Regions from separate parts of the Mesorhizobium sp. URHB0026 genome, predicted to be linked through region 3. Evidence: predicted binding sites of a transcription regulator. Region 3 holds the regulator's gene; each other region holds the start of a gene.

Region 1 (10,215 bases), 630 kb from region 3:
GCCTGCTGCGGCGTGGCGGCAGCGCTCGGCTATCGCGGCGGCCTGCAAGTGGTGAACGAGATCGCGCCGCGGGATCGCCGCGCCGAGGTCGTGTCCAGTTTTTTCATCTGCTGCTTTGTCGGCAACGCCTTGCCTGTCATCGGCATTGGCGTCGTGTCGACTTATGCCAGTGCTGTCGTCGCGAGCCTGGCCTTCGCGGCCATGATCATCGCGTTCGCGCTGGTGGCGCTCGCCTTCGGGCTCAGACAGAGGCGCTGAGACCGCCGCGCCAGCCCGGCAAGGCAGATCGCATCAGCCGTTCGGCGTTTCAGGCGCCATGTTCGCCCGCTGGCGCGGCACGCCAAGCCCGGTGTCGGGCGGTTCGCCGGCAGCCGGCCTGTTCTCGATCATGTGCAAGCCGCGCCAGCCGCCGAAGCGGTAATAGATCGCTGCCAGGATCAGAGACGTGATCGAACCGGCCGGAAAACTCCACCACAGCGCTTCCTCGCCGATCACGCCGCGCATGTAATAGGCAAAGCCGGTGCGCACGACGAGCACCGAGATCACCAGGATGATCAGCGGCGGCATCACGGCACCCGTGGCGCGCACCGTGGCGAACAGCACGATGGTGATGCCGAACAGGATGAACGACCAGGAAGCGACCGTGTTGATATGGGCGGCGATATCGATCGCCGCGCTGTCGCTGCTCAGGAACAGGCTCAGGATCGAACGGTCGAAGACCCATAGCAGCGCGACGAGGGCTCCGGTCAGGACAAGGTTGAAACCGACGCCAGAGGCGGCGATGCGGCCGATCCGGTCCCACCGGCCTGCGCCGACATTCTGCGCCGCCATGGACGAGACCGCGGCGCCGATGGCGAGTGCCGGCATCTGGATGTAAGTCCAGAGCTGCGCGGCGATACCGTAGGCGGCGGCGACCTGCGAGCCATAGGAATTGACGATGCCCATCACCGTCAGGGCCGCCGCCGAGATGACGATCATCTGCAGGCCCATCGGCACGCCCTTGAAGACGACGATGCGCAACAGCGCCGGATCCGGGCGCAGCAGGACGAGATTGGCCCCGGCCAGCCGCAACGGATGCTTGCGCGCATAGAGCACGACGAGGATGGCGACGACGCTCACGGTCTGGCCGATCAGCGTCGAGGTGGCGGAACCGGCGATCCCGAGTTCAGGAAACGGGCCGATGCCACGGATGAGCAGGGGATTGAGCACGATGTCGAGCACGACCGCCAGCGCCATGAAGATGAAGGGGGTGCGTGAATCGCCCGCTCCGCGCAGCACGGTCATGACGAAGGACAGAAGGTTCATCATCGGCACGGCGACAAAAATAATGCGCAGGTAGGAGCGTGCGAGCGGCAAGGCGTCGGCCGGCGTGCCGAGCGCGCCCAGGATGGCGTCGACCCAGATCCAGCCGCAGACCGCGAACACCACCGAAACGAGGAAGAAGAAGGTGGCGCTGGTGCCGACGATGCGGCGCGCCTCGGCCAGGTCGCGAGCGCCGACCGCCTGCGCCACCAGGATGGTGGCCGCCATGCCGATGCCGAACACCGTGCCGAGGATCAGGAACAGGACGAGGTTGGCGTTGGACGTCGCGGTCAGCGCCGACTCGCCGAGGAAGCGGCCCACCCAGACGGCATTGACCGAGCCGTTCAGCGATTGCAGCACGTTGGAGCCGAGCACCGGCAAGGCGAAGAGCAGCAGCGTGCGTGGGATCGGGCCGCTGGTCAGGTCGCCGGTACGCCGGCGTGCGGGCTTTTTTTCGTCCATGGCGGGCAACCTGGGAAGTGTGACTCTGGCCCGCGAGGATATCTCAGGCCGGACCGAGATGCACCCTGCGCCGAGGAGCAGTGACCGTTCGATCGGGCCAGGCTTGATCGCTGGCGGCGCGCTGAAGGCGGCAGTCCGCTTGCTCTGATCCACTCATTCTCAAGTCTTGCGGAATGGGATATTGGTCCTGAAACTGGCGCCGCATTCCCCGAGACCCTATGCATAACCGGGGGTGTGCTCAAGCGGACGCGCCAGGCGCGCCCGCTTGAGCAGTGATCGTTACTTCTTGCCGAGACCCGGCAGCGTGACCTGATAGACCAGGAACATGGTGTCGACATCGGCGCCGTCATCGGCCTTGTAGGCGGCGCCGACCTGGAAGCCGTCCTGGGCGAGGAAGTCATTGTCGTTGCCGACGAACAGGAAATAGTCGTCGGGCAGCTTCGGATCGAGAACGCTGGCCAACGACATCGCTTCCCACTTCTCCGAAAGCTCATTGTGGTCCTTCGCGCCGCCATTGTGCAGGCCGAAGTGGCCAAGCGCGGTGGCGTCGTTGATGTCGATGAACGGCGTCAGCTTGGCCGGCGTCACCGAGGGATCAAGCACGCCCTTGGGTGCGACCGGCTTGTCGGCCGCGTCGAAGGCGGCGCCCGCGATGTCCGTCGCGCCGGAGACGTCGACGATGTTGATCTGGCGGTAGAGCGAAGCGTCACCCTTCTTCAGGCCCTGGCCGTTGCCGCTGTCGCGCGCCAGCATCAGGAAGGATGTGTCCGAAAGCGCCACGATCTCGCTCTGCGCGGCGATTTTGGTCTTGCCCTTGGCATCCTGGAACACCGGCAGCGGCACGACATATTCATGCGCGAGCTTCAGATGGGCGAGGTCGGAAGCATCGTAGACCAGCGCCCGCGTGTTCTGCCGTGTCGAGGGTGAATCGCCGCCGTCCTGCCTCGGCGCCGACTGCAGCACGGCGATCAGGAACTTGCCGTCCGGCGTTATCGCCATGCCTTCGAGGCCCTGGTTGTTCTGGCGCCCGGTTTCGGGATCCTTCGGATCAGGGTCGGCGGCGCCCGGGCCGGGGTTGTCGGAGGAGGAGTTCGGCGCTCCCTTGCGCATCGGCACGAGGGCCGCGGGCGGCTGGGTCGCCGACATCAGGCGGCCTTGCGCGGAGAACCTGTAGATGTTGGGCCCGTACTCGTCGGAGATGAACATCGAGCCGTCCGGCAGCCGCACGATGGCTTCATTGTCGAGCGCGAGCTTGCCATTGGTGGCGACGGGCAGCATCGGCATGTCGCCGGCCGCGGCGCGTACGTCCGACAGCGGATCGAGGCCGGTGGCATCGGCGCCCTTGTCGTCGGTCAGAAGCATGCTGTCGGCAAGCGTCGCCTTGACGCCCGTCTGCTCCTGGCCGGCCGCGGAAGCAGCGCCCGGCGCGGCAGGCGTGAATTCGATGGCGATGGTGTTGAGGCGCGGCCGGTAGTCGGTGGTGCCGGCGACATTGTAGCCACGGTCGGGCAGGAGCCAGAGCGATCCCTTGTAGATGCCGGCATCATGCGTCCAGCCCGAAATGTCGATCGCCATGCCCGAGCCCGAGCCGAAGGTCTCGCCGAACTTGTCGCGCTGGTCGGCTGGGATGCGGCCGACGCCGACGAGGCCCTTGTTGATATAGGCCACGCCATCGGCAAGCGCCGGGGTGAGGGCGGTGAACAAGGCCAGCGCCACGCCAAGCGAGGCGGATCGGTGCAGGGGTTTCATGGACAATCCTCTTTATGACGAAGCACGCCGGAGCGGCCGAAGGAAAATCAAAAGAGGTGCCGCATCGATGATGCCGCGCGTGCCTCCCCGAAAGCGATCTAAGGCGTCAACATGATGCTTGCGTGACAGTGCGCGATACGGGTCCGCCGGTATCTCCATGTGCGGATAAAAAAAGCTGGAGAGCGGGATTAGTGACCTCCCATGGAGCGTGTCTGGCGTATTAGACACTTATGTCTAGTACGAATATGGTGCCGGCTTCGACCGGACCGGGAGGGGAAGCCTTGAAGCCGCGCTATCGCGCAGTGGTCATCGGGGGTGGCGTTGTCGGCGCCTCGGGCGGATTTGCCTACACGATCGGCAAGAGCGTCGCGCTGGCGTTGGTGGACGACGGTTTCGCCGGGGAGGGGATGGCGCTTTGCGTGCACATTGTCGGCGTCGAACGGACGGCGCGGGTCATCGCGGCCTCGATCTACGATCCCCGACGCAGGGCGGTGCGGCAATGAGGAGGAGTTTCTGATGGTCGATGACGCTGCACGGGATACGAGGCGGGAACGCCGGCGCGGGCGCATGGGCGAGGCAGGCAGCGAATCAAGTCGCAAGCCCAATTACCGGTCGCTGAAGAATCCATTCCTGCCGCAGCCGATCTTTTCCGACGACCAGGTAGCGTCGATCCACGACACGGCGCTGCGCGTGCTGGAGGAACTGGGCATCAAGGTGCTGCTGCCCGAGGCGCGCGAGGTGTTCGCCCGCGCCGGCGCCCTGGTCGACCCCGACACTGACATGGTGCGCATCGGCCGCGACATGGTGGCGGCAGCATTAGCCTCCTCGGCGCCGCGATCGATCCACGCTTATGCCGGCGCGCGCGCTCGCGACCTGTCGCTTGAACTGGGCTCGATGACGTTCCTGGCTGGCTCCGGCGCGCCCAATGTCACCGATCTCGAGCGCGGCAGGCGGCCCGGAACGCTGGTCGCCTTCGAGGAGTTGATCAAGCTGGTGCAGCATTTCGACGTCTTGCACATGCTGGGGCCGTGCATCGAACCGCAGGACATCGACAATCGTTTCCGCCACTATGCAGTCAACCGGGCGCAGCTGACCCTGTCGGACAAATTCCCGTTCGTTTTCGCGCGCGGCACGCCGCAGGTCGATGACAGTTTCGAGATGATCAGGCTGGCCCGGGGGCTGTCCGAGGACGAGTTCCGCTCGGGCGCGCATTGCTACACCGTCATCAACACCAACTCGCCGCGCCAGCTCGACATTCCGATGGCGCAAGGCATCATCGATTTCGCCAAGGCGGGCCAGGTCCTGATCATCACGCCGTTCTGCCTAGCGGGCGCGATGGCGCCGATCACCGTGGCCGGCGCGCTGACCTTGCAGCATGCCGAAGCGCTGGCCGGGCTGACGCTGGCGCAGATCGTGCGGCCGGGCGCGCCGGTGGTCTACGGTTCCTTCTCCTCCAATGTCGACATGAAATCGGGCGCACCGGCCTTCGGCACGCCGGAGCACGTGAAGGCGACATTGGGTGCGGGCCAGCTGGCGCGCTTCACCGGTCTGCCCTGGCGCTCGGGCGGCGGCAGCGCGGCCAACGTTTCGGATGCGCAGGCCGCGCACGAGACGCAGTTCGCGCTGTGGGGCTCGGTGCTGGCGGGCGCCACCGTCTGCATCCACGCGGCCGGCTGGCTGGAAGGGGGCTTGAGCGTTTCCCTGGAAAAGCTGGTCACCGACATCGAGGCGCTGCAGACGGTCGCGGAACTTTGTGCGGCGACCCCTGGCGACGACGACGCGATTGGCTTCGAGGCGATCGCCGAAGTGCAGCCGGGAGGCCACTTCTTCTCGGCCGGCCACACCATGGCGCGCTACCGCACCGCCTTCTACGAGCCGCTGGTGGCCGACTGGTCGAATTTCGGCAACTGGACGCAAAGCGGGTCGAAGACCGCGACCGAACGCGCCACCGGCATCTGGAAGCGCACCCTTGCCGATTTCACGCCGCCGGCTGCGGCCGCCGCCACGTCAGGCGTGCTCGACGCGTTCATCGCGCGGCGCACGGAAGAGGGCGGCGCGGCGCCGGTGTCGTGAGATAGTTGCAGATCCATCATCCCGAATTGCGGCCGTGATCCAGGAACCCGCGGCGCGTCCCGCGCATTCATGGATGCGGGCCAATGCCTGGCTCCATCCGCGAGCCGTTGAGGGAGGACGACATGGGTTTCGACCAGTACCACGAACCGCCGGAAGAACTGTCGCAGGAAGTGCGGACCTTTGCCCGCATGATCACCTCGCTGATCGAGGAGGCGGAAGCGATCAGCTGGTACGAACAGCGCATGTCGGTCGAGAAGAACCCGCAGGCCAAGGCGATCATGAAGAACGCGCAGAGCGAGGAGTTCAAGCATTTCGGCATGGACCTAGAATTCCTGCTGCGCCAGAAAACGGATTGGCGCGTGGAACTGAAGGAAATCCTGTTTACGACAGGGGATATCGTGAAGGCCGGGGAGCGGGGCGAGAAGAAGGTGGATTGAGGCGGGACGTCAGCCTTCGAGGCTGGCAGCCTCACACTGGCAGCACGAACCCGTCCAGCACGCGCTTCTGGCCGGCCTTGTCGAAGTCGATGGTCAGCTTGTTGCCCTCGATGGCTGAAATGTTGCCGTTACCGAATTTCTGGTGGAAGACGCGGTCGCCCACGCTGAAGGCGGACGGCGTGTCGGAGACGGATTTGGCGACCAGCTCGCCGTCGATGGTGCGGCCCTTGACGCTGGTGCGGCCGGCGCCATAGCCGGAGTCTGTTTCACCATAGCCGATGCGTTCGACCTGATGGCCCGAGCGCGTGCCCCAGTTGCGGTCGGTCGCCTCGGTGCGGTTGGCCTGCGCGCGCTGCCAGCCGGGCGTCGAATAGGTGTTGGAGAAGGCGCCGGATTTTTCCCCGCCGCCCGAATTGCCGCCAATATCGTCGAAGCGCGAGGCGCCATACGGGTTCTGTCTTCCTGCCCCCTGGCCGCCGCCACGGCCGGATGCGAACGAGCCGCCGCCATACGGATTGCCGTAGCCGCCATAGGAGTTGCCGGCTTCGGCGACTTCGACATGAGCTTCCGGCAGTTCCTCGAGGAAGCGCGACGGGATGGTCGATTGCCAGAGCCCGTGGATGAGGCGGTTGGAGACGAACCAGATATGCAGGTTCTTCTTCGCCCGCGTCAGGCCGACATAGGCGAGCCGCCGCTCTTCCTCCAGCCCCGAACGGCCGCCTTCGTCCAGCGCGCGCTGATGGGGAAAGAGACCTTCCTCCCAGCCGGGCAGGAAGACGGTCTCGAATTCGAGGCCCTTGGCCGAGTGCAGCGTCATGATGGAAACGGCATCGAGCCCGGCATTCTGCTCGGCATCCATGACCAGCGCGACATGTTCGAGGAAGGAGCGCAGCGACTCGTACTCCTCCATCGAACGGATCAGTTCCTTCAGGTTCTCCAGCCGCCCGGGGGCTTCCGCCGAGCGGTCGTTCTTCCACATGTCGGTGTAGCCGCTCTCCTCGAGAATGGTCTCGGCGAGTTCGGTGTGCGGCGTGGCTTCCAGTGCCTTTTGCCAGCGTTCGAAATTGGACGCGACCTCGCGCAGCGCGGCGCGCGGTTTCGGCTTCAGCTCGTCGCTTTCGGCGAGTGTACCCGCCGCCTCCAGCATCGGGATGCGCAAGCCGCGCGCCGTGTCGTGGATCTGGCGGATGGTCGCTTCGCCCAAGCCACGCTTGGGCACATTGACAATGCGCTCGAAGGCGAGGTCGTCGGTGCTGTTGGCGACGACGCGGAAGAAGGCCAGCGCGTCGCGGATTTCCATGCGCTCGTAAAAACGCGGACCGCCGATGACGCGGTAGTTAAGGCCGAGCGTGATGAAGCGGTCCTCGAAGGCGCGCATCTGGAAGGACGCGCGGACCAGGATCGCCATGTCGTTCAAATTATGCTTCTGGCGCTGGTAGGCCTCGATGGTCTCGCCGATGGCGCGAGCTTCCTCCTCCGAATCCCAGGCGGCGTGGACGTTGACCTTGCCGTCCTCGGGATCGTTGCGGTCGGTGAACAGCGTCTTGCCGAAACGGCCCTCATTGTAGGCGATGAGATGGGAGGCGGCGCCCAGTATGTGCGCGGTCGAGCGGTAGTTGCGCTCCAGCCGGATGATGGTGGCGCCCGGAAAATCCTTGTCGAAGCGCAGGATGTTGTCGACCTCGGCGCCGCGCCAGCCATAGATCGACTGGTCGTCATCGCCGACGCAGCAGATGTTGACTTTGTTTTCGCGCGCGCCTTCGGCGTCGCGGGAGGGGCCTCGCAACGGCTCGGACGCCCGGTCGGGCTTGCGGCCTTCGGCCGTACGCACATCTGTCGGCGTCGAGTTGTTACGTCCTGCATCCGGCCGCTGTGCCAAAAGGCGCAGCCACATGTATTGGGCGGTGTTGGTGTCCTGGTACTCGTCGACGAGGATGTATTTGAACCGCCGGTGATAGTCCTTCAGCACATCGGGATTGGCGCGGAAGATGCGGATCGGGTGGCAGAGCAGATCGCCGAAATCGCAGGCGTTCAGCGTCTGCAGCCGCTCCTGATAGGCCTTGTAGAGCTCGCGGCCCTGGCCGTTGGCGAAGCTGCGCGCATCGCCCTCGGCGATATCGGCCGGACCCTGGCCCTTGTTCTTCCAGCCGTCGATCATCTGGGCGAACTGCTTCGCGGGCCAGCGCTTGTCGTCCAGGCCCTCGGCCTGGATCAGCTGCTTGATCAAGCGCACGACGTCGTCGGTGTCGAGGATGGTGAAGTCGGACCTCAGGCCGGCAAGCTCGGCGTGGCGGCGCAGCAGCTTCACGCCGATCGAGTGGAAGGTGCCGAGCCAGGGCATGCCCTCGACTTGTTCGCCTATCAAAAGGCCAATGCGCAGTTTCATCTCTCGCGCCGCCTTGTTGGTGAAGGTGACGGCGAGGATCTCTGACGGCCAGGCCTTCTTGGTGGTGAGGATATGGGCGATGCGGGTGGTCAGCACACGGGTCTTGCCGGTGCCGGCGCCGGCCAGCACCAGAACCGGGCCTTCAGTGGTCTCCACGGCCAGCCGCTGCTCGGGATTCAAGCCCCTGAGATAGTCGGGCGCATTGTTTTGGCCGCGGCGGGCAGCCATGGCGCGCGCGGCAATGCCCGACGGGGCCGTGGGCCGCGCATTGGGTTCATCGAAAAAGGGCATGTCTTCGGAAAAGCCGGACATCTCCCCCGAATGTAGTGATTCGGGAGCGAAAGACCAGAACTGTCTACGTTTTGTTCCGGCAAAGTGCCTGATACGGCCGCTTCACCGATACGGGAACCGCCGTTGTGGAACAATCCCAGGCGGAGCGAGGTTGCTGCCCGCGGGCCACGACCTACGCTTGACAGGCGCCGCGGTCGGGAGAAAGTTGCACGGGCAACACGCAATGCCGGGTTGGCCCAGGCCGCCTCATGCGCGCAACAGTCGAAGGAGTATCATCTTGGCTGTCACCATCACCTCCATCATTGTCTTCCTCATAGGTCTGGCGCTTGGCGCCGGCGGCATCTGGTTGGCTTCGCTGGGCGGCAGTTGGTATTACATCGTCGTCGGTCTCGCCTTCCTGGTCGCCGCCTGGCTGCTCTACCGGCGCCGTTCCACGGCGCTCTGGCTCTATGCGGCGATCGTGCTCGGCACGCTGGCCTGGGCGGTCTGGGAAACCGGCTTCGACTGGTGGGAGCTCGGCCCGCGCGGCGGCATCATCGTGCTGGTGGCGCTGTGGCTGCTGACGCCGTGGGCGCGGCGCGGCCTTGCCGGTCCGGACGGGCGAGCGCCTTTGATCCTTGCCGTGCTGGCATCGCTGGCGGTGGCCGGCTATTCGATGACCACGGACCCGAAGGATATCGGCGGTGTGCTCGACACCGACAAGGTGATCCCCAACGCCAATCTCGGCGGCGATGTGCCGGCGGGCGAATGGCATTATTACGGGCGCACGCCATTCGGCCAGCGCTATTCGCCGCTCGACCAGATCACGCCGGATAATGTCGCCAACCTGAAGCCGGCCTGGACCTATCGCACCGGCGACGTGAAGGGCCCCGACGATGTCGGCGAGACCACCTATCAGGTGACACCGCTCAAAGTGGGCGACACGCTCTATATCTGCACGCCGCACAACTTCGCCATCGCCGTCGATGCGGCGACCGGCAAGGAGAAGTGGCGCTACGATCCCAAGATCAAGCTCGACAAGGACCGCCAGCACCAGACCTGCCGGGGCGTCTCCCATTATGCCGATGCAGCGGGCGCCGCCGGCCAGCCCTGCGCGGCGCGCGTCTACCTGCCGACCTCGGATGCGCGGCTGATCGCGCTGGATGCCGCCAACGGGCAGGTTTGCCCGGCCTTCGCCGAGGGCGGCACGCTCAATTTGTTGACCGGCATGCCGTATCCGAAGTCGGGCTACTACTATTCGACCTCGGCGCCGCTGATCGCCGGCGGCAAGATCATCGTCGGCGGCGCTGTCAACGACAATTATTCGACGCAGGAGCCGTCCGGCGTCATCCGCGCCTATGATGCGAGCAGCGGCAAATTGCTGTGGAACTGGGATTCCGGCAATCCGGACCAGACGACGCCGCTGGCGGCCGGCCAGACCTACACCGCCAACTCGCCCAACATGTGGTCGACACCGAGCGCCGACGAGAAGCTCGGCCTGCTCTATGTGCCGCTCGGCAACCAGACGCCGGACCA
Region 2 (10,215 bases), 2.7 Mb from region 3:
TGGCGGCGGTATAGGCCGGCATGTCGGGATGGTTGATCAGATAGGAGGTCGAGGTAAAATTGATGATCGAGCCGCCGCCGGCACGCTTCATGCCTGGTGCCACGGCCTGCGCGGTGAAGAAATGCGGCCGCAGGTTGATGGCAAGGTTGTTGTCCCAGAACTCGACGGTGACATCCTCGACGGCATGACGTTCGTCCCAGGCGGCGTTGTTGACCAGCACCGTGGGGTCGCCATGCGCCTCGGCTGCCTTCACGGCCGACGCCCGCAAAGCCTCGACGTCGCGCAGATCGGTCTTGAGATAGAGCGGACGATGGCCGACCTCCTTCTCGATGCGATCGGCAAGCGCCGTGCTGGGCGCATCGGCGATGTCGATGAAGGCGACCTTGGCGCCCTGGCGCATGAACCCTTCGGTCAGCGCCGCACCGATGCCGGAGCCGCCGCCGGTGATCAGCACCGAAGCGCCTTCGAGGTCGGCAAAATACGCCGATGGCATCATGATTTTTCGTCTCCGGGTCAACCGGCGCGCATCCTAGCCAGACACGTCCGGCGGGCAAGGGCGAAAAGACTGATTTCCGGGCTTATGTCTGACAAAAAGGCGATCGCGCCCGCGCTTGACCCGCCAGGAGGCATCGCCGCATGGCGGGCAGCGCCGAAACCTGCCGCTCAGATCGCCTTGGCGCGCAAGGCGCCACGGAAGGAATCCCGGAGATAGCCCAATGTGGCGTCGGCATCGGCCGGCTTGCCGAACAGATAGCCCTGCCCGCCGGCGCAACCGAACTGGACCAGCCGGTCGGCCTGCGCTTCCTCTTCGATGCCTTCTGCGACGACGTCCATGCCAAGCCCTTCGCACATGGCGAGAATGGCGCGGATGATGTGTTCGGACGGCCGGTCATCGAGAATGGAGGAGACGAAGGCGCGGTCGATCTTGAGCTTGTCGAAATGGAACTCGCGCAGGCGGCCGAGCGAGGACTGGCCGGTGCCGAAATCGTCGAGCGAGACACGTATGCCGACGCGGCGCAGATCCTCGACGATCTGCGCGGCCGAGGCCGGGTCGTTCATCAGGCCGGTCTCGGTGATCTCGATCTCCAGCCGGCGCGGATCGAAGCCGGTGCGGTCGAGGATCGCCAATATGTGCAGGCCGGTATTCTGGTCGACGAGCTGCGAAGGCGACAGGTTGAAGGACAGGAACAGGTCTTTCGGCCAGCTCCTGGCGGCCTCGGTGGCCTTGCGCAGCACGAGCTGCGACAGCGGGCCGATGATGCCGCGCTCCTCGGCGATGGGGATGAAGACGGTCGGCGGCACCGCGCCGAGGTCGCGGTCTGTCCAGCGCGCCAGCGTCTCGAAGCCGATCGTGCGGCGCGTGGTGAGATCGACGATCGGCTGGAAATGCGGCTCCACCTCGCCGGCCGAGACGGCGCGGCGCAGCGCCTGCTCGATGCGGGTGACGCGCTTGGCGGCTTCCTCCATCTCGCGGGTATAGACGACGACGCGGCCGCGGCCGGAGCGCTTGGCATGGTAAAGCGCCGTTTCGGCCTTGTTGATGAGGATCTCGGTAGTCTCGTCGCCGGAATAGAACAATGAGCATCCGACCGAGGCCGAGAGCCTGGCGGTGCGCTCGCCGACATCGTAGGGCGCCGACAGGATCTCGATCAGCATACGGGATTTTTCCGCCGCCGCCTCCTCCGAGAACACCAGCGGGTAGAGGAAGGCGAATTCGTCGGCGCCGATGCGGCAGACCGTCGAATGGCCGTCCATCGAGGCGCGCAGCCGCATCGCCACCTGGATCAGGATGTCGTCGCCGGCCTTGTGGCCGAACAGGTCGTTGATCGGCTTGAAGCCGTCGAGGTCGAGAATGCCGACCGTGAAGGGCGCGGGATCGTCGGAACGGTCGCTGATCAGGCGATCGACCTTGTCGAAGAAGCGGCGATGATTGCCAAGCCCGGTCAACGGATCGGTGAACGCCAGATCCGTGCTTTCCCTGTTTGCCTGACCGGTGCCAAACGGAGTTTGCATCGGTGTCCCTGTTCGTCCCTGCTTTTGTCGTCGGAATTTATTTCCAGACTGGCAGCAAACCCTTTAGGAAACGTATCCCACTGACCGATTTTCGTGGCCGGAGCACGATCCCGAAAAATGGGGTCCGGCTTTCGCCGCGACACCGTCGTGAAGCCGGCTAAAAGATGCGTCAAACACTTGGATTTTCAGCCCTTTGGTTTGACGCGATAAAGCTCCAGCGGGGCACCTCGGGTTTGTGCCACCGGCTCCAGCCAGTTCGGCACATCGCCGCTCATCAACCTGGCGAGGAACCCCTCCGGTGCCCTGGCCAGGAGCAGGTGGCTTTCCGCATTGCCACGGCAGAGCGCGACAAGGCCGACATGGCGGCTTTCGATGACGGTTTTGGCGTCCGCCTCCGAGCCCAGCCAGGCATCCAGTGCAACCAGATTTCCGGTGACATTGCGGTGGTACAGCCCGGCCAGCACGCGATGACTGGTAAAGGCCAGAATCGGTGAGCCGAGGTTGGACAGCGAAAGGACTGTCGTGGCCTGCATCCGGCCGAGCGCCGCGAACGAGGCCTTGCCAAGGCAAGCCGCATCGTCGGCCTTGGCACTGGTGGCCGCCGCGTCGGTTTGGAAAGCACTAGACGCCGCCCCGGCAGCGCCTGCCCAGATTGCATTTACAGAGATCAGCCAGGCCGCGGCCATCCTGAGTGCGGCGCCGTTGGACGGACTGGTTTGCGCACGCTGGCGCCAGCGGGCGATCCATGCCGCAAGCGGGATCACCGCGAAGGCGATGGAGAAGGTCGAGCCGCGAACTTCCCAGGCACTGACCAGGAACGCCACCACCAGCAGCGAGCCGACAAGGCTGTCCTGCCGACGCCAGACATGACCGATACGGAGCGCCATCAGGATGATGGCCACCAGCGGGGTGGCAAACCGGGCCACCGCCCTGGCCGGATCATGGGTGACGATCTGGAAAATCGGCTGCGCCTCGTCGATATGGCTGAGCCATATCTCCTTGAGGCGCGGATTGAGGTTGGCATAGGGCGAGGCCAGGCATTGCGGGAACAGGAATACGACGACAGCGGCAAGGGCTAGCCCAAGCAGGCCGAGCGAGGCCAGGCGGCCGGCGACGGTCGCACTGGCGGCCTTCCACGAGGCGATGATCGCCAGCCCCGCGCCGGCAAGTCCGGCGACGGCGAACTGAACAATCGAAAATGTGTCGCACTGTGCCTGGGTCCATGCGGATGCCGGGACGGTGGCGACGAAGACGAGAGCCGAAACAGCGGCGACGCCGAGGCCAAAATCCCTCGCGGTCAGCCTTTCCCGAGCACTATCGCCAAGAAACAGCAGCGCGACAGCGGCGCCAAGGGTGCCGGCGCAGGGAGCGCTTTCCATGCCGATGGCCACGCTCAGCGTGGCGCAGATGCCCGAAAGCAAGGCGGCCGGCCGGAGCAAGGGAGCCCCGAGCAGCAAGGCAAGGCTCGCCAGGATCAGCGTCAGCTGCACATTGTGATGATCCAGCGAACCTGGGGAGAAAATGCCGAGGTAGTAGAGCGCGGCGCCACCGACGACGGCGGCGGGCAGGACAGCGTGGCCGCCGGCGAAAGCGCGCGCGGCGCGGATGAGGAAGAAGACCGCCAGCCAGAACAGCAGGGCAGGCCAGGCGACTTGCACGACCTGTTCAGCCAGGGCGACATTGCCTGTCAGGGCCGACATGACAAGGACGCCAAGGGCCAGCGGCGCGTCGAGCAGCCGCGACCAATGCATGACGAAGCCGCCGTCCAGTCCCATCCTGTACTGGTGCAGGTCGAACCAGCCCTGGCCGGCCAGAAGATCGCGGACTTCGACCAGCTGCAGCAGGCTGTCATTGTCGCCCGCCGGGTTGGCCAGTTGTGGAAATCCGGCGATGGCATAGACCAGGAGCGGCACCAGGGCCGCGAGGAGCGCCGCCAGCATGTCCGCCCGCCAGGAGAGACGGGCGGTGTGCTTTGAAGGCATCGCGGCATGGGCAGCGGTCATGGAGCGACTTTCGGCCGATGGTCGGGACTACAGGCTAGTGCCTCTCGCTTCACAAAGCGTAAAGCACGGTGCGTCGCGGAGGCGCTGGACCACTCCTGGTCTTGGCTCGACCGGACGGACAACCGCTACACGGTTTTCCCGAGTTTGCCGTGGCCGCGCGCCGGAAACACCCACAGTCTCGAGACCACATAGCTGATGGTGCTTGTCACGGCCGTCGCCAGCGCCGACATGGCGACGGGCGACAGGCCGAAATGCGTCACCGCCACCTGCGAGACAAGGCCGGCAAAAGCGGCGCATCCGGCTTGCAGCGTAAGATAGCGCGGGAACGCGACCTTGTGATCGTGTTCCGCACCGAACGTCCAGCCCCGTTGCGCCCGATAAGCAATGACGAACGCCGTTGCATAAGCGATGGCACTGCCGGCGAACGGCGAAACCCCCAGCGAAACCAGCAGCCACGAGAGCGCGAAAAACAATCCCGCCGCACCGACGCCCACCACCATGAAGCGGAACGGGCGCGCCTGGACAAGCGCCGGCAGCACGTCGGTCATTGCTGTTCGCTGGCCGGCGCTTCCTGGGAAAGGCCAGCTTTCAGTCGCTTGACCGGGATTTCCAGGACACCGAGCAGGAATGCCGAAAAGAAGGCCTGGAAGGAAATGACGATCAGGCTCAACCCGAGCACGACGATGCGCGGAATTTCGGAATCGTCCAGCGGGCCGAAATTGAGATGGGCCCAGCGCATGACGGCATAGAGGCAGAACAGGAAGCCGGCGGCAAAGCAAATGCCGGCATTGGCGGCGAGACGGTCGGTGCTGATGGTCCTGGTCAGCCAGTCCGACCCGCGGCTTCGCGGCAGGATGCCGGTAATTTCGGCATAGTATCGCGAAATGGCACCGAAGGTGATGAGCTGGATGCCGGTGACGATCATGAAACAGGCGGCGACGAAGGTGTTGAGATCGAGCGAAAGATTGTCGACCACCCGCAAGGGGCCGAACACCAGCAGCGCCGCGAACAGCGTGCCGAGGCCTGAAAGCACCGCGCCTGGAATGAAGAACATCCAGCGCGGATTGTAGACCAGCAGGAATTTGAGGTGCCGCCAGCCGTCGCGCCAGGTCCTGAGATGCGGCGGCCGGCCGCGGCCGTCGGGCTTGAGCGTGGTCGGCACTTCCTCGATACGCAGGCCGGCAAGCGCGCTGCGCACCACCATTTCGCTTGCGAATTCCATCCCGGTGGTCTGCAGATCGAGCTTCCTGATGCTGTCCGCGTTGAAGCCGCGCAGACCGCAGTGGAAATCCCCGGTCTTGATGCGGAAGAACAGGCGGCCGACGAAACTCAGCACCGGATTGCCGAGATAGCGGTGCAGGGGCGGCATGGCGCCAGCCTCTATGCCACCCCGGAAGCGGTTGCCCATGACCAGATCGGCGCCGCCGCGCAGCCGCGCCACGAATGCCTCCAGTGCACCGAAATCATAGCTGTCATCGGCGTCGCCCATGATGATGAAGCGACCCCTGGCGGCGGCGATGCCGCCCAGAAGCGCCGCGCCATAGCCCTTCTGCGCGACCGGGACGACACGAGCACCGCCCTGCGCGGCGATCTCCCGCGAGCCGTCGGTGCTGCCATTGTCTGATATCAGCACCTCGCCCGCTATGCCGGATTGGTCGAGAAACGCCCTGGCCTTGCCGATGCAGACGGCGAGCGTCTCGGCCTCGTTGAGGCATGGCATCAGGATGGTGAGTTCGAGCTGCTGGGTCGAGGCTGCGCGGACGGCAGTGAGCGCGTTCATGATCGTCGTTCCATCGGGTGCCCGGCGCTGCGTCAGGTCGGCCGCTGCATTCGGAGCTTACCGTCGCACGGCAAGGCTTAAGAAAGCGATGACGTCAGTCCTCGTCTTGTCTGCAACCGGCAGACGCGCCTTGCTGATCCCAATGTTCAAAACGTCGCGATTGGCAGAACGCGCCGCGACGCTTATATCGCTTGCGTCGACTACGCTGGGGACCTGCCATGAAGTTGAAAATCGCCGTCCAGATGGACCATGTCTCCACCGTGTCGATCGCCGGCGACACCTCGTTCGCCCTGTCGCTGGAGGCGCAGCGGCGCGGCCATCAGCTGTTCCACTACACGCCCGACCGGCTGTCGATGCGCGACGGCAAGGTGTTTGCCCGCGTCGAGGAGATGACGGTGCGCGACGAAAAGGGCAGCCACTATTCGCTGGGCGAAAAGGTGCGCACCGACTTGTCCGAAATGGACGTCGTCCTGCTGCGCCAGGACCCACCCTTCGACATGAACTACATCACCACGACCCACATCCTCGAGCGCATCCATCCAAAGACGCTGGTCGTCAACGACCCGGCCTGGGTGCGTAACAGCCCGGAAAAGATTTTCGTCACCGAGTTCCCGGACCTGATGCCGGATACGCTGATCACCAAGGATCCGCTCGAAGTCGCCGCCTTCCGCAAGGAGTTCGGCGACATCATCGTCAAGCCGCTCTACGGGAATGGCGGCGCCGGCATCTTCCATATGCTGGAAGCCGACCGCAATCTCGCCTCGCTGCTCGAAATGTTCGGCCAGATGTTTCGCGAGCCCTATATCGTGCAGCGTTACCTGAAGGACGTGCGCAAGGGCGACAAACGCATCATTCTGATCGACGGCGAGCCGGTCGGCGCCATCAACAGGGTGCCGGCCGAGCACGATTCCCGCTCCAACATGCATGTCGGCGGCCGCGCCGAAAAGACCGAGTTGACGACACGCGAGCGAGAGATCTGTGCCCGCATCGGGCCGTCGCTGAAAGAGCGCGGCTTCATCCTGGTCGGCATCGACGTCATCGGCGACTACATGACCGAGATCAACGTCACCTCGCCGACCGGCGTGCGCGAGGTCAAGCGCTTCGGCGGCGCCGACATCGCCAGCCTGTTCTGGGATTGCGTGGAGGAAAAGCGGCAGTAGGCGCAAGCCTCTTTCACAGATCCTAATCAGGCAGTCGGTTGAGTATGGCAACGGCCAACGCTATCAGGCTGACAACCGTGCTGATGGCTGCGCCAATATCCAAAAAAAGCGGCGACGCCAAACGTCACCGCACATCCCTCGCCGTGACACCGGTCTAACGAAACGAAGAGCTAGATACCGAGCCCGACGATGAATGGCGGCACAACCGCCATTCCGCGATCATGCTTCGCGGCCCTGTTTTCCGTTTTCATTTTGTATTAACCATGTTCCGCTTTTGCAACCGGACGCCACCCGGCTGCAACCGGCGCAAACTGCCAGTTCGCGTGATGTTCTCGATTTGACCAAATCCGTCAGACACACACCGATGGGAGAACACGATGAAGATACCGGCAGAGGTTCTGGCCCAAAGCCGTCGGACGATAGAGTCGTATGAGGACTATGCGGTCCATTATGACGAGATCGTTGGGCATGTTCCTCACCCGAACGACAGGGCCGCGCTCGAGCGCGCCGCGGCGATCGCCGGAGCGGGCGGCCGCATCCTGGAAATCGGATCCGGCCCGGGCCGCGACGCGGACTTCCTGGAGGCCCTTGGGGTCGAGGTCCGGCGGACCGACGCACACGACGCTTTCTCGAACTGCAGGCCGCGCGCGGCAAGGCAGGCGAACTCCTCGACGTGATCACCGACGAGCTTGGCGGTCCCTACGACGCGGTGGTGGCGCTCGCCGTGCTGATCCATGTGCCTCGCGACCAGATCGACCAAGTTCTGGAGAAGATTGCGCGTTCGTTGCGCCAAGGCGGTGCCTTCGTCGTCTCGATGCGAGATGGTGACGGCGAAACGGGTGGCAAGTACCATAGCGTCGACTGGCGTAGGGACGCCTTCGCGGCGCGCATCGAGGCCGCCGGCATGGAGCTTCTCAGCCACAGCTTCCGCATCGGTAGAAATGAGCAGGGCTGGAACACCTTCTTGGCGATGAGGCCGTCATGATCGGGCGCGAGCCATGCGTTTACTCTACTTTGTTCCTGTAATGTTCTTGCCTTGGGCTGAAATCCGTGGTTGTCTTGCGTTGACGTCACTCGCGGCCCGTTCACAAGGGCAAGGGCGAGCCGGCATCGGGGGCAGACAATGGTGGCGCGGGTTCGTACGGTCGCTTTCCAGGGCATCGAGGCGGTGCCGGTCGATGTGCAGGTGATGATCGCGCCCGGCAAGGTCAACATGCATATCGTCGGCCTGCCAGACAAGGCGGTGGCGGAAAGCCGCGAGCGGGTGCAGGCGGCATTGCATGCGTCGGGCCTGTCGATGCCGTCGAAGAAGGTGACCGTCAACCTGGCGCCCGCCGATCTGCCGAAGGAAGGCAGCCACTACGATCTGCCGATCGCTCTCGGCTTGATGGCGGCCCTTGGCGCCATTCCGGGCGACATGCTGGCTGGCTATGTCGTGCTGGGCGAACTATCGCTCGACGGTACGATCACCGCCGTTGCCGGTGCCTTGCCGGCGGCAATCGGCGCCAATGGCGAAGGCAAAGGGCTGATCTGCCCCTTCGCTTGCGGGCCGGAAGCAGCCTGGGCAGGGCGGGAATTCGACATTCTCGCGCCGCGCAGCCTGATTGCGATCGCCAATCATTTCCGCGGCACGCAGGTGCTGTCGCGCCCGGAGGCCGGCATCCGCGCGGCGGCACGCGACCTGCCCGACCTTGCCGACATCAAGGGCCAGGAGACAGCGAAGCGGGCTCTGGAAGTGGCGGCCGGCGGCGGGCACAATCTGCTCATGATCGGTCCGCCAGGCTCAGGCAAATCGATGCTGGCGCAGCGCCTGCCGTCGATCCTGCCGCCGCTGGCGCCGAAGGAACTGCTCGAAGTCTCGATGATCGCCTCGGTGGCCGGCGAACTCGGCGAAGGCAAGCTGACCGACCGGCGGCCGTTCCGCGCCCCGCACCATTCGGCCTCGATGGCGGCGATGGTGGGCGGCGGCCTGCGCGCGCGGCCGGGCGAGGTGTCGCTTGCCCATCACGGCGTGCTGTTCCTCGACGAGTTTCCCGAATTCACGCCGCAGACGCTCGATGCGCTGCGCCAGCCGCTTGAAACCGGCGACTGCATGATCGCACGGGCCAACCATCGCGTCACCTATCCGGCCCGCATCCAGCTAGTGGCGGCAATGAACCCGTGCCGCTGCGGCATGGCCGGCGAACCGGGTTATCGCTGCCTGCGCGGCGACCGTTGCCGCACCGATTACCAGGCGCGTATTTCAGGTCCGCTGCTCGACCGCATCGATCTCAGGATCGAAGTGCCGGCGGTCTCGGCCAGCGACCTGATCCGGCCCGACCGGGCGGAAAAGAGCGCCGACGTGGCGCTGCGGGTGGCGCGTGCCCGCACCATTCAGCGTGAGCGTTTCGAGCGGCTCGGCGTCAACAGCGCCACCACCAACGCGCATTGTTCTCCAGCCGTCATCGAAACGATCGCCATGCCGGACGCCGCCGGCCTGTCGCTGCTCAAGGATGCCAGCGAAAAACTCGCCTTTTCGGCGCGGGCCTACCACCGGGTGCTCAAAGTGGCGCGCACGCTCGCCGATCTCGACGCCAGCGAAGCTGTCGGCCGCATCCATCTGGCCGAAGCGATTTCCTATCGCATGAGTTCGGAGCGCGTGGCGCAGGCGGCGTAGGGCCTGCCCGCGGCAGCACACGCATGCACCCCACCTTCACGGCGCCCGTCAATGAAGCTGTCAACAGCCTGTCCGCCTTGCCTATCGCAAGGTCGAGATGAAATGCAGGCGACGGTCGAAAAACACGCTGGCCGGGAACGGATAGAGCGACAGCTTCTCACGCCAGGTGCGGGGTGTGATACCCGCGGCGGCAAAAACGGCGTCCCACTCCGCCTTGGAGAGATAGTTGTAAGGCAGGCGAACATTGTGCCCCTTGTTGCCCACCCAATCCATGAAACGAAGCGTCTGGTAGGCCGCGAAGCCTTGGCGCAGGTGATCCTTGATGACAACGCCCTTGCGCGCCACGCGGGCCGCCTCGCGCACGAGATGGCCCGGGTGGTCGGCATGATGCAGCACATCGACGATCGTCACCCAGTCATAGGAGCCATTCGCGGCGGGAATGGTGCCGCCATCGAACAGTTCGACCGGGATATGGGTTTGCGGCCTGATCAGCACGTCAATGCCGCGAAACGTCAGCCCCGGCTTTTTTTCCATGATCGCCTTGGCGATGGAGCCGTCGCCGCAGCCAAGATCGAGAACGGTGCCGGCCGGGCCCAGTTCGTC
Region 3 (10,215 bases):
GGTGGTGGCACGCGGACTCGAGGCCCGGGGGATAAAGGTCATGGGTGCCCACGAGATCGTGCCGAACCTTATCGCCGCCGAAGGGGTGTTGACCAGGGCAACGCCTCGGAAGTCTGACTGGCGCGACATCGAGGCAGGTTTTGCCGCGGCAAAAGCCATCGGGGCGCTGGATATCGGCCAGGCGGCGATCGCGGTCGGCGGCCGGACCATCGCGCTTGAAGGCATCGAGGGCACGGCCGGATTGCTGGACCGCGCCAGGCTGCTGCGTGGCCACGGTCGTATCGCCGGCAAGACGCGCGGCGTGCTGGTCAAATGCGCCAAGCCTGGCCAGGAGCTGCGCGCGGATCTTCCTTCCATGGGGCCCCAGACGGTAGAAGCAGCGCATGCGGCCGGGCTTGCCGGCATTGCCGTCGAGGCGGGACGCTCCCTGATCCTCGAAGGTCCCGCAACCCTCTCGCGCGCCAATGACCTTGGGCTGTTCATTGTCGGCCTGGCCGCAACGGAGTCCTGATATGGCTGACGGGGCGCTGAAGATCGCGATCGTCGCGGGTGAGGAGTCAGGTGACCTGCTTGGCGCCGACATAGTCCAGTCGCTGCGCCAAATAACAGGGCGCGAGGTACGGCTCGTCGGCCTCGGTGGCCGCCACCTGCAGGCGCTTGGGCTGGTTTCCCCGTTCGACGCCGGAGAGGTCGCGCTGATGGGGTTCAGCGCCGTCCTGCGTGACCTGCCGCGCCTGATGCGGCGGATCGGTCAGCTGGCGGGGTTGGTTGCGGATGCCAAGCCGGACTGCCTCGTCACCATCGACAGCCCCGATTTTTCGCTGCGCGTCGCCAAAAAGGTGCGCGCCGCCAACCCGGCGATCCCGATCGTCCACTATGTCTGCCCGAGCGTCTGGGCATGGCGGCCGGGCAGGGCGGTGGCGATGAAACCGTATGTCGATCACATCCTGTGCATCCTTCCGTTCGAAGTGAAGGAGCTCGATCGGCTGGGTGGCCCGCCCGGCACCTATGTGGGCCATCGCCTGACGCATGATCCAGGCGTGCTGTCGGCCGCCAGGGCGCAGGCCCAGCCGCGTGATCTTTCACCAGACCGCGTGAAGACGCTGCTTGTCCTGCCCGGCTCGCGGCGCGGCGAGGTGCGGCGGCTGCTCGAGCCGTTCGGTGAGACCGTGTCGATGCTGCGGGCACGCGGGCATCGGCTTCGGCTGATGTTGCCGACGGTGCCGCATGTCGCGGACACCGTACGATCCGCGGTCACGCGCTGGGATGAAAAACCCGAGATTATCCTTGAGCCCGAGCGCAAATGGCAGGCCTTCGGCAAGGCCGACGCGGCGTTGATCGCGTCCGGCACCGTCTCCCTGGAACTGGCGCTGTCCGGCGTGCCGATGATCTCTTGCTACCGGCTCGACCCTGTTGCACGCGCCGTGGCGCGGTATCTCGTTTCCGTCTGGTCGGCGCTTCTGCCCAACCTTATCTCGGATCGCGCGTTGATCCCGGAGTTCTACGACGAATACGTCAGACCGAACAATCTGGCACGCCAGCTGGAAGCGTTGTTGGCCGACAGTGGCATGCGCGCCTGGCAGAAAGACGGTTTCGCCGAGATTTCACGGCGCATGGCAACGGACAAACCGTCCGGTGAGATCGCGGCGCAGGTGGTGATGGGGTGTATCAAGCGAGTGCGTAGGCAGTAGTGAGTAACGAGTAGTGAGTTAGAAAACTCTCCAACCTCACTCCTCACGAACCACTACCCACTACTCACTTGTCTCAGCGCTTGTCACTTGTCTCAGCGCTTGGCGATCGGCACGTAGTCGCGCTCCGGCGCGCCGGTATAGAGCTGGCGCGGACGACCGATCTTCTGGCGTGGATCCTCGATCATTTCCTTCCACTGGGCGATCCAGCCGACCGTGCGGGCGACCGCGAACAGCACGGTGAACATGGTGGTGGGGAAGCCCAGCGCCTTCAGGGTGATGCCGGAATAGAAGTCGACGTTCGGATAGAGTTTCTTCTCGATGAAATAGGGATCGGTCAACGCGATCTTTTCCAGTTCCATCGCGATGTCGAGCAGCGGATCGTCCTTGATGCCGAGTTCGCCCAGAACCTCATGCGCCGTCTTCTGCATGATCTTGGCCCGCGGATCGTAGTTCTTGTAGACGCGGTGGCCAAAGCCCATCAGGCGGAATGGATCGTTCTTGTCCTTGGCGCGGGCGATGAATTCCGGGATGTGATCGACATGGCCGATCTCGCCCAGCATGTTGAGCGCCGCTTCGTTGGCGCCGCCATGGGCCGGCCCCCACAGGCAAGCAATGCCGGCGGCGATGCAGGCGAACGGGTTGGCGCCCGAGGAGCCGGCGAGGCGAACGGTCGAGGTCGAAGCGTTCTGCTCATGATCGGCATGCAGGATGAAGATGCGCTCCATGGCGCGCGCCAGCACCGGGTTGATCTTGTACTCCTCGCACGGCACGGCAAAGCACATATGCAGGAAGTTTGCCGCGAAACCGAGATCGTTCTTCGGGTAAATAAAGGGCTGGCCGATGTGGTATTTGTAGGCCATGGCCGCGATCGTCGGCATTTTGGCGATCAGGCGCATGGAGGCAACCATGCGCTGGTACGGGTCGGAGATGTCGGTCGAGTCGTGATAGAAGGCCGACAGCGCGCCGACCACGCCGCACATCACCGCCATCGGGTGCGCGTCGCGGCGGAAGCCGGTGAAAAAGCGCGACATCTGCTCGTGCACCATCGTGTGGCGCGTCACGCGGTAGTCGAAATCGTCCTTCTGCGCCTTGGTCGGCAATTCGCCGTAGAGCAGGAGGTAGCAGACTTCGAGGAAGTCGCCATGTTCGGCCAACTGGTCGATCGGATAGCCCCGATGCAGCAGGATGCCGGCGTCGCCATCGATGAAGGTGATCTCCGACTCGCAGCTTGCCGTCGAGGTGAAGCCGGGGTCATAGGTAAAGGCGCCAGTGGTGCTGTAGAGCGAGGCGATGTCGATGACGTCAGGCCCGACCGAGCCGCTTCGCACCTTGAATTCGTGAGTCTTGCCGGCGAATTCCAGCGTTGCCGTGGCCTCCTCTTGGCCGCCCACATCCAGTTTTTTCGCAGCTTCGGTCATTGCAAACTCCTTCTTGTTTCCTCATGCCGGCAAAGGCAAATTCCGCGGAGCGACACGTTGAAATCACCGCAATGCGCGTATTCGCCACCGCATTCTAGGAGGTGCGTGCCAGATTGGGCCAAGGCCTAATGTTGCACTGCGAAACCCGCCTTTCAATGCCAATCTTCTTGGGCCAGTTTGCTCCTAATCGATTTGATCCGCTATGCGCGCCAGGCTTTCCTCACGCCCCAGAACGGCAAGCACGTCGAATACGCCCGGTGACGTGCTCTTGCCGGTCAAGGCAGCCCGCAACGGCTGGGCCACGGCGCCAAGCTTGTGGCCGCCAGCCGACGCAAAGTCGCGGATCACGGCCTCGGCCGTGGCCGCCGTCCAGTCGTGTGACAGCGACTTCAAAGCTTCGTGAGCGCCACGCAGCATCTTGCGCGCATCGTCATTGAGCAGGAGTGCCGCCTTGTCGTCGATCGGCAGCGGCCGAGCGGCAAACAGGAAGCCCGCGCCGTCGACAAGCTCGACCAGCGTCTTGGCGCGCTCCTTCAGGCCCGGAAGTGCTGCCAGCAGCTGCGCCTTGTTCTTCTCGTCGAGGCGCGCCGCCATCGCCGGGCCTCCCTCCAAATAGGGCAAGGTGGCGATGAAGATATCGAGCAGCTCGGTGTCGGCCATACGGCGCATATGCGCCCCGTTGATCGCTTCCAGCTTGGCGAAATCGAAGCGCGCCGCGCCCTTGTTGACGTCGCCAATGTCGAACCACGAGACCATGTCCTCGATCGACATGATCTCGTCGTCGCCATGGCTCCAGCCGAGCCGCGCAAGGTAATTGAGCAGCGCCTCCGGCAGATAGCCCATGGCGCGATAGGCTTCGACGCCGAGCGCGCCGTGGCGCTTCGACAGCTTGGCGCCGTCGGCGCCATGGATCAGCGGGATATGTGACATCGACGGCACGTCCCAGCCCATGGCGTTGTAGATCACGGTCTGGCGGGCGGCGTTGGTCAGGTGATCGTCGCCACGGATGATGTGAGTGACGCCCATGTCGTGATCGTCGACGACGACGGCATGCATGTAGGTCGGGTTGCCGTCCGAACGCAGGATGATGAAGTCGTCGAGATCCTTGTTGGGGAAGCGCACGTCTCCCTGGACCCGGTCCTTCACCACCGTCTCGCCCTCGGTCGGTGCCTTGATGCGGATGGCGCCCTTGACGCCGGACGGCGCCTCCGACGGGTCGCGGTCACGCCAATGGCCGTTATACCGTGGCGGCAGGCCCTTGGCGCGTGCAGCCTCGCGCATTGCCTCGAGCTCGGCTGAAGTCTCGTAGCTGTAATAGGCCTTGCCCAGGCGCACCAGTTCCTCGGCTACCTCGCGATGGCGCGGCGCACGCTCGAATTGAGAGACCGCGTCACCGTCCCACGAAAGGCCGAGCCAGGTCAGGCCATCGAGAATGGCCAATGTGGCCGCATCGGTCGAACGCTCGCGATCGGTGTCCTCGATGCGCAGCAGCATCGTGCCGCCGGTATGCTTTGCATAGAGCCAGTTGAAGAGCGCCGTGCGCGCGCCGCCGATGTGCAGATAGCCGGTCGGCGAGGGGGCAAAACGGGTGATGACCTTGTCGGGCATGGAACTCTCGGAAAACGTCTGAAGCTGGGTGCGGAACGTGCGGACTTTCGCGCGTTGCGCGTTCATGTAGCATAGGGCGTCGAGGGTGCAAGGGGCAGACCCGATGACTGGAAGAGGCCGGAGCTCGGATCGAAGCGAGGATGCCGCTGTCGGCGTCAGCGAGCGATCCCTTTTTGCGGCGCCTCCGACGATCCCACTGCCATCGCCGCTCGTGGCTGCGCCCGAAACCGGGCCGCTGCGGGCGGGTGGGCCGGCGCCGGCGCCGTCTCCTGCCGGGGGCAGGATCGTGCGCGTGCGCCGGCAAATCGGCCCGATATCCTTGCCTCGCCTGCGCCATGGCGTGGCCAAGGCGGCGGAGCTCGAACTCGACCGGGGCATCGCGTTTCTGCTGGTGCCGGTCTGTCTGACCGTTGGGGCGATCGCCTATTTCTCGCTGGCGTCCGAGCCCGACTTTGCAAAGCCCGTCGCGGTCGTGGTGCTGATGGCGGTCTGTGCCTTCGTCTCGCGTTCGTGGTCGAAAACCCATCTGTGTTTCATGGCAGTGCTGTTGTGCGCGCTGGGCTTACTCGCGGCGAAGGTCGAAACATGGCGAGCCGGAACCCGTATGCTGGGTTCGGAAATCTCCACGCAATTGACCGGCCGCGTGGTCTCGCTCGAAGAGATGGAGAGCGGCCGCATCCGGCTGACCATGGACGTGATTTCGACCGCCCGGCCGAAACTGCGCTATGCGCCGGAAAGGGTCCGGCTTTCCGCACGCAAGATACCGCCGGGAATGACCGCCGGCTCGCTCATCACAGGCTACGCCAAACTGTTGCCGCCGACCGGCCCGGTCCGGCCGGACAGCTACGACTTCTCTTTCGACAGTTATTTCGCCGGCATCGGCGGCAGCGGCTTCTTTCTCGGCAATCCGACGGTTGTTTCCGCCGCTGACGGTGAGATGCCGCTATCGGCTCGCCTTTTCTCAGGCATTGAAAATGCCCGCGAAGCCATCGCCGACCACATCAGGGGCAGCGTCGGCGGCGCTGAAGGCGAGATCGCGGCGGCGCTGATCGTCGGCGTGCGCGCCGGCATACCCGATGAAATCAATGAAGCGATGCGGCGTACCGGCATCTATCACATCATCTCTATTTCGGGACTGCATATGGCGCTTGTGGCCGGCACCATCATGGGTCTGCTGCGTGGTGCCTTCGCACTGTTACCAGACTTTTCCGCGCGCCGGCCGGTGAAGAAATACGCCGCCGCCGCCGCACTGTTCTCGATCGCCGCCTATCTCATGATTTCCGGTGTCGTCGTTGCGGCCGAACGCAGCTTCATCATGTTGGCGGTGATGCTGATTGCCGTCTTCTTCGATCGCGCTGCGCTGACCATGCGCAATCTGGCGATCTCGGCGATCGCCGTCATCCTGGTCTCGCCGCACGAGGTCGTCGGCCCAAGCTTTCAGATGTCGTTCGCCGCGACCGCGGCCCTGGTTGGCGCTTATGCCGGCTGGGCCGATCACCGTGCGGGAAAGACCAGGCCACCGCCGCCAAAGCGATCCCTGCCCGGGCTCCTGACGCGAAAATTCCTGCTGGCGACAGGTGGATTGGCCATGACGTCCATTGTCGCCGGCAGCGCCACGGCACTGTTTGCCATCTGGCATTTCCAGCGGGTATCGCCCCTCAGCCTGTTCGCCAATCTGGCCGTGATGCCGATCGTGTCGGTCGTGATGTTCCTGGCCGTCGCTAGCGCGCTGCTGATGCCATTCGGACTGGATTGGCCGGCTCTCTACCTCATGGGCAAGGGCCTGACGGCGATGATCGCCGTGTCGGCGTGGATATCGGAGCGCTCTCCGGTCGACGGAGTCGGGCTGATTTCGCAGCAATCCGTGCTGCTGGTCACCGTCGCGCTGGTTATCGCGACGATGGCGACGACCTGGCTGCGGCTCGCGGCGCTGCCATTCGCGCTCGCCGGCCTGTTGACTGTGTCGCACACGCGCGCGCCCGATGTGCTGATCTCGGAAGATGCGCGGCTGGTCGCGCTGCCGATCGGCAATGGCGAACTGGCCGTCAACCGGGAACGTCCGAACGAATTCGCAACCGACAACTGGAAGCGCGCTCTGATCTCCGAAACAATCGTCAAACCGGAAATGTTCGACAAGACAGACGGGCAATTCGACGTTGCCAGTCCCGCCGACCTGCCGCCGGGATCGCCCTTCTACTGCCGCGAAGGCCTGTGCCTTGTAGGCACCCTTCCGGCGCGATCATTGCTTATGTCGAGGACCGCAAGACCACCTGGAAAGCCTGTGCTTTCGCTGACCTGATCATCGTGAACGACGCGACCGCCTATGACGCCTGCCAAAATCCACTGGTTCTCGTCGTCACCAAACGGCAGCTCGCCCGCAAGGGAAGCGCTGCCGTCTTCTTCAATCCCCAGTCGGCCACGACCCGGGCCGGGATCGAATTCGCCGTCGACGGACCATACCGACCCTGGCACGAACAGCGAAAATTCTCACGCGAGGCGAGGGGGCTGCCGCCGTACAAAAAACCCGACAAGCCCGATGGAAAGCCGGCTCAGTAGCGCCTGATCAACCCGACCAGCTTGCCTTGTACCTTGACCCTGTCCGGCCCGAAAATGCGTGTTTCGTAGGCTGGATTGGCGGCCTCGAGCGCGATCGAAGCGCCTTTGCGGCGGAACCGCTTCAGCGTCGCTTCCTCCTCGTCGACCAGTGCCACGATAATTTCGCCCGGGCTTGCCGTGTCGGCATTGCGGATAATGACCGTGTCCCCATCGAAGATACCAGCCTCGATCATCGAGTCGCCCTTGACCTCCAGCGCATAGTGCTCGCCGCCCATGATCATGTCCGGCGGCACCGAGATCGAATGCGTCTGATGCTGGATTGCATCGATCGGCACACCGGCGGCGATACGGCCCATGACCGGGATGGATACGGCTGAAACCGCATCGTCGTCGTTGCCGGCCGCGGGCAGGCGCGAAGGCGCAGCGGCCGGCCTGATCTGGCGTCCGAGACTGCCTTGGCCAAGGCTGCCTTGGATGACACTTGGCGAGAACTTCTTTGCCGCATTGAGGCCCGGCGCGATCGAGTCCGGCAGCCGCAGCACTTCCAGCGCGCGCGCCCGATTGGGTAGCCGGCGAATGAAGCCGCGCTCCTCCAGCGCCGTGATCAGGCGATGGATCCCCGACTTGGAGGCAAGATCGAGTGCTTCCTTCATCTCGTCGAAGGAAGGCGGTATCCCGCTTTCCTTGAGCCGTTCGTGGATGAACATCAACAGTTCATGTTGCTTGCGCGTCAGCATGGCGGCCCCCAAGACATTGAACGAAAGGTTGAACCAGAATCGAAAAAACAAACCCAGAACAAACACTATCTGTTCCAGTTGTGTTCTGCAACCGTTTAAAGTTTAATGAATTTGTTAAGGGGGTCTGAAGTTTTTTGCCCCCGACGGCGTCAGCAACCGGTCCTTTCCGCGATCGGCAGGCACATTGAAATCGTTTGGTTAATGGCCTGTGGCCTATCCGCCGATGGAGCTGGCATCAGCCATCTGGAAGGCTTCTTCCAGGGGTACCGTATATTTCAGGGAGTCGCGGAACGAAACGAAACCAAAATGCCAACCATTGGTAGCTCCGGGCGGCCATGGACCCGGGCGTTCGGCGCACTCCGGCCAGCGCGTGCGAATAGACGTCGCGGAAGCGCTGAAGTTATCCCGACCCCTTCAAGCTGCCGGCGCGGGCGGCGTATCTGGTCGCGCCGCTGTCTTCGCTATGAACATAGACGTGCAGTGTGTAGCCGATATGCGCCGTCATCAGCGCCTTGGCCCGTTCGACGTCACGATCGAGTGCCGCTTCCATGATCGCGGTATGGTGTTCGATCGCGATCGCTTCGCGCAACGCCTCCATTGCCTGTTCATAGCCGTCCTTGAGGCCGGCCGCGGCCCGCAATGTCGGCGCCAGACCAAGAAAGCGATGATGCCGGCGCAACTGATCCGAGATTGTCGAGCGGAACCGCAACAGCCAGTCGCATGTGGCGGCGCTCAGCAGCGCCGCATGGAAAGCCTCGTGGTTCTCATCCCATCTGTCGACGGCCGTGTCGGAGGGATCGTCGACCGCCGTCTTGCAACGCGAGAGCCGGTAGTGGGCAGTGACTACGGCATCCTCCCACTCCCTGCCGCCTTTTTCCATCGATTCGAGGAACAGGGGTATCTCGACCACCATTCTGGCGCGTGCCAGATCCTCCAGCTCGGCCCGCGACACCGGAGCCACGGCAAAACCACGATTGCTGATGGCGGTGACCAAGCGTTCGGCCTCGAGCCGCGACAGGGCTTCGCGCAACGGTGTCCAACCGACGCCATATGTGCCGCGCAGCGCACTCAGTTTGAGCGGGGCGCCGGGCATGAGGCGCGTGGTCAGGATGTCGCGCCGCAACAGCTGATAGGCGGCTTCCGTTTTTGTGGAACTCGTCTCATCCCGCATCGTGATCAATCCGTCGTCTGGCTAAAAGTATATATGATACTGGGTCACTACAACAATTATATATAATGTTTGACACAGACCGGCGGACTGACCATGATCGCGGAGCAGCCGCGTTTCCAAGCGGCCCTGATCAAATCTGGGAGGAAATGATGTTGAAGTCGAAATCCGCTTGGTTGTCGGGTTTGGCCCTGGCAGGCGCATTGATGGTCAGCGCCGGCAGTGCCGCGGCCGATCAGATCCGTATCGGCATTGCCAATTTCGGCGAGCACCCGCAATTGAACGCCGCCATAGCCGGCTTCAAGAAGGCGCTGACGGATAACGGCTTCGTCGAGGGCAAGGACGTCGTCTACACGGAGAGCCACACCAATTTCGATGCGTCGCTGGTGCCGCAGATGATCGCCAAGCTGCAGGCCGAGCAGCCCAAGCTGATCTACACCATCACCACGCCGGTCTCGCAGATCGCCAAGAAAGCGCTCGCGGGTTCCGGCATTCCGATCGTTTTTGCCGCGGTCACCGATCCGGTGGCGGCCAAGCTGGTGCCATCATGGGACGCCGGAGACGAAGGCATGACCGGCGCCAGCGATCTGCAGGACGTCGCCGCGGTGATGGCCTTCACCAAGAAGCTGCTGCCGAACGCCAAGCGCTTCGGCGTGCCTTATAATCCCGGTGAGGCCAATGACGTTGCCTTGGTCGAAAAGATCAAGGCGGCGGCACCGGCCGCCGGTTTCGAGGTGGTCGAGCTCGGCATCGACAACGTAAATGACATCCAGCAGCGTATCGCTTCGTTCGCCGGCAAGGCCGACGTGATCTACGGCCCGGCCTCGAACCTGATTCAGCCGGCGATCGCCGCTGTCTCAGCGGCCGCCCGCCAGGCCGGTATCCCGGTCGTCAACTCCGATGACAGCGCGGTCCGCAACGGCACCGTGCCGGCGAGCTTCGCGGTCAATTACACCCAGGTCGGCATCAACGCCGGCAACATCGCCGCCGAGATCCTCAAGGGCAAGGATCCCAAGACGATCGCGCCGTCGCGCCCG

The links. Region 3 encodes LexA, which represses DNA repair genes until DNA is damaged. Its sites were predicted from a motif close to TGTTCNNNNTGTGTTCNG; they were not measured.
Region 1: the regulator LexA is predicted to act here: its motif matches at 8,762-8,779, upstream of ACVWWD_RS24825 (ATP-dependent helicase).
Region 2: the regulator LexA is predicted to act here: its motif matches at 7,972-7,989, upstream of ACVWWD_RS08525 (YifB family Mg chelatase-like AAA ATPase).

Annotation. Positions count from the first base shown of each region.
Region 1 is NZ_JBSSCN010000001.1:5,033,594-5,043,808, reverse strand. It holds gene ACVWWD_RS24855 (MFS transporter) at 1-258, shown strand, start outside; gene ACVWWD_RS24850 (MATE family efflux transporter) at 292-1,764, opposite strand; gene ACVWWD_RS24845 (esterase-like activity of phytase family protein) at 2,044-3,513, opposite strand; gene ACVWWD_RS24840 (glycine cleavage T C-terminal barrel domain-containing protein) at 3,795-4,016, shown strand; gene ACVWWD_RS24835 (trimethylamine methyltransferase family protein) at 4,030-5,586, shown strand; gene ACVWWD_RS24830 (ferritin family protein) at 5,709-6,023, shown strand; gene ACVWWD_RS24825 (ATP-dependent helicase) at 6,055-8,721, opposite strand; gene ACVWWD_RS24820 (glucose/quinate/shikimate family membrane-bound PQQ-dependent dehydrogenase) at 8,978-10,215, shown strand, end outside.
Region 2 is NZ_JBSSCN010000001.1:1,670,674-1,680,888, reverse strand. It holds gene ACVWWD_RS08560 (SDR family NAD(P)-dependent oxidoreductase) at 1-496, opposite strand, end outside; gene ACVWWD_RS08555 (putative bifunctional diguanylate cyclase/phosphodiesterase) at 664-2,013, opposite strand; gene ACVWWD_RS08550 (GtrA family protein) at 2,199-4,016, opposite strand; gene ACVWWD_RS08545 (GtrA family protein) at 4,142-4,564, opposite strand; gene ACVWWD_RS08540 (glycosyltransferase family 2 protein) at 4,561-5,796, opposite strand; gene gshB (glutathione synthase) at 6,015-6,956, shown strand; partial or broken gene ACVWWD_RS08530 (class I SAM-dependent DNA methyltransferase) at 7,334-7,941, shown strand; gene ACVWWD_RS08525 (YifB family Mg chelatase-like AAA ATPase) at 8,080-9,612, shown strand; gene ACVWWD_RS08520 (class I SAM-dependent methyltransferase) at 9,694-10,215, opposite strand, start outside.
Region 3 is NZ_JBSSCN010000001.1:4,405,326-4,415,540, reverse strand. It holds gene ACVWWD_RS21740 (LpxI family protein) at 1-511, shown strand, start outside; gene lpxB (lipid-A-disaccharide synthase) at 513-1,691, shown strand; gene gltA (citrate synthase) at 1,784-3,109, opposite strand; gene gltX (glutamate--tRNA ligase) at 3,293-4,717, opposite strand; partial or broken gene ACVWWD_RS21720 (ComEC/Rec2 family competence protein) at 4,821-7,273, shown strand; gene lexA (transcriptional repressor LexA) at 7,267-8,010, opposite strand; gene ACVWWD_RS21710 (GntR family transcriptional regulator) at 8,411-9,181, opposite strand; gene ACVWWD_RS21705 (ABC transporter substrate-binding protein) at 9,331-10,215, shown strand, end outside.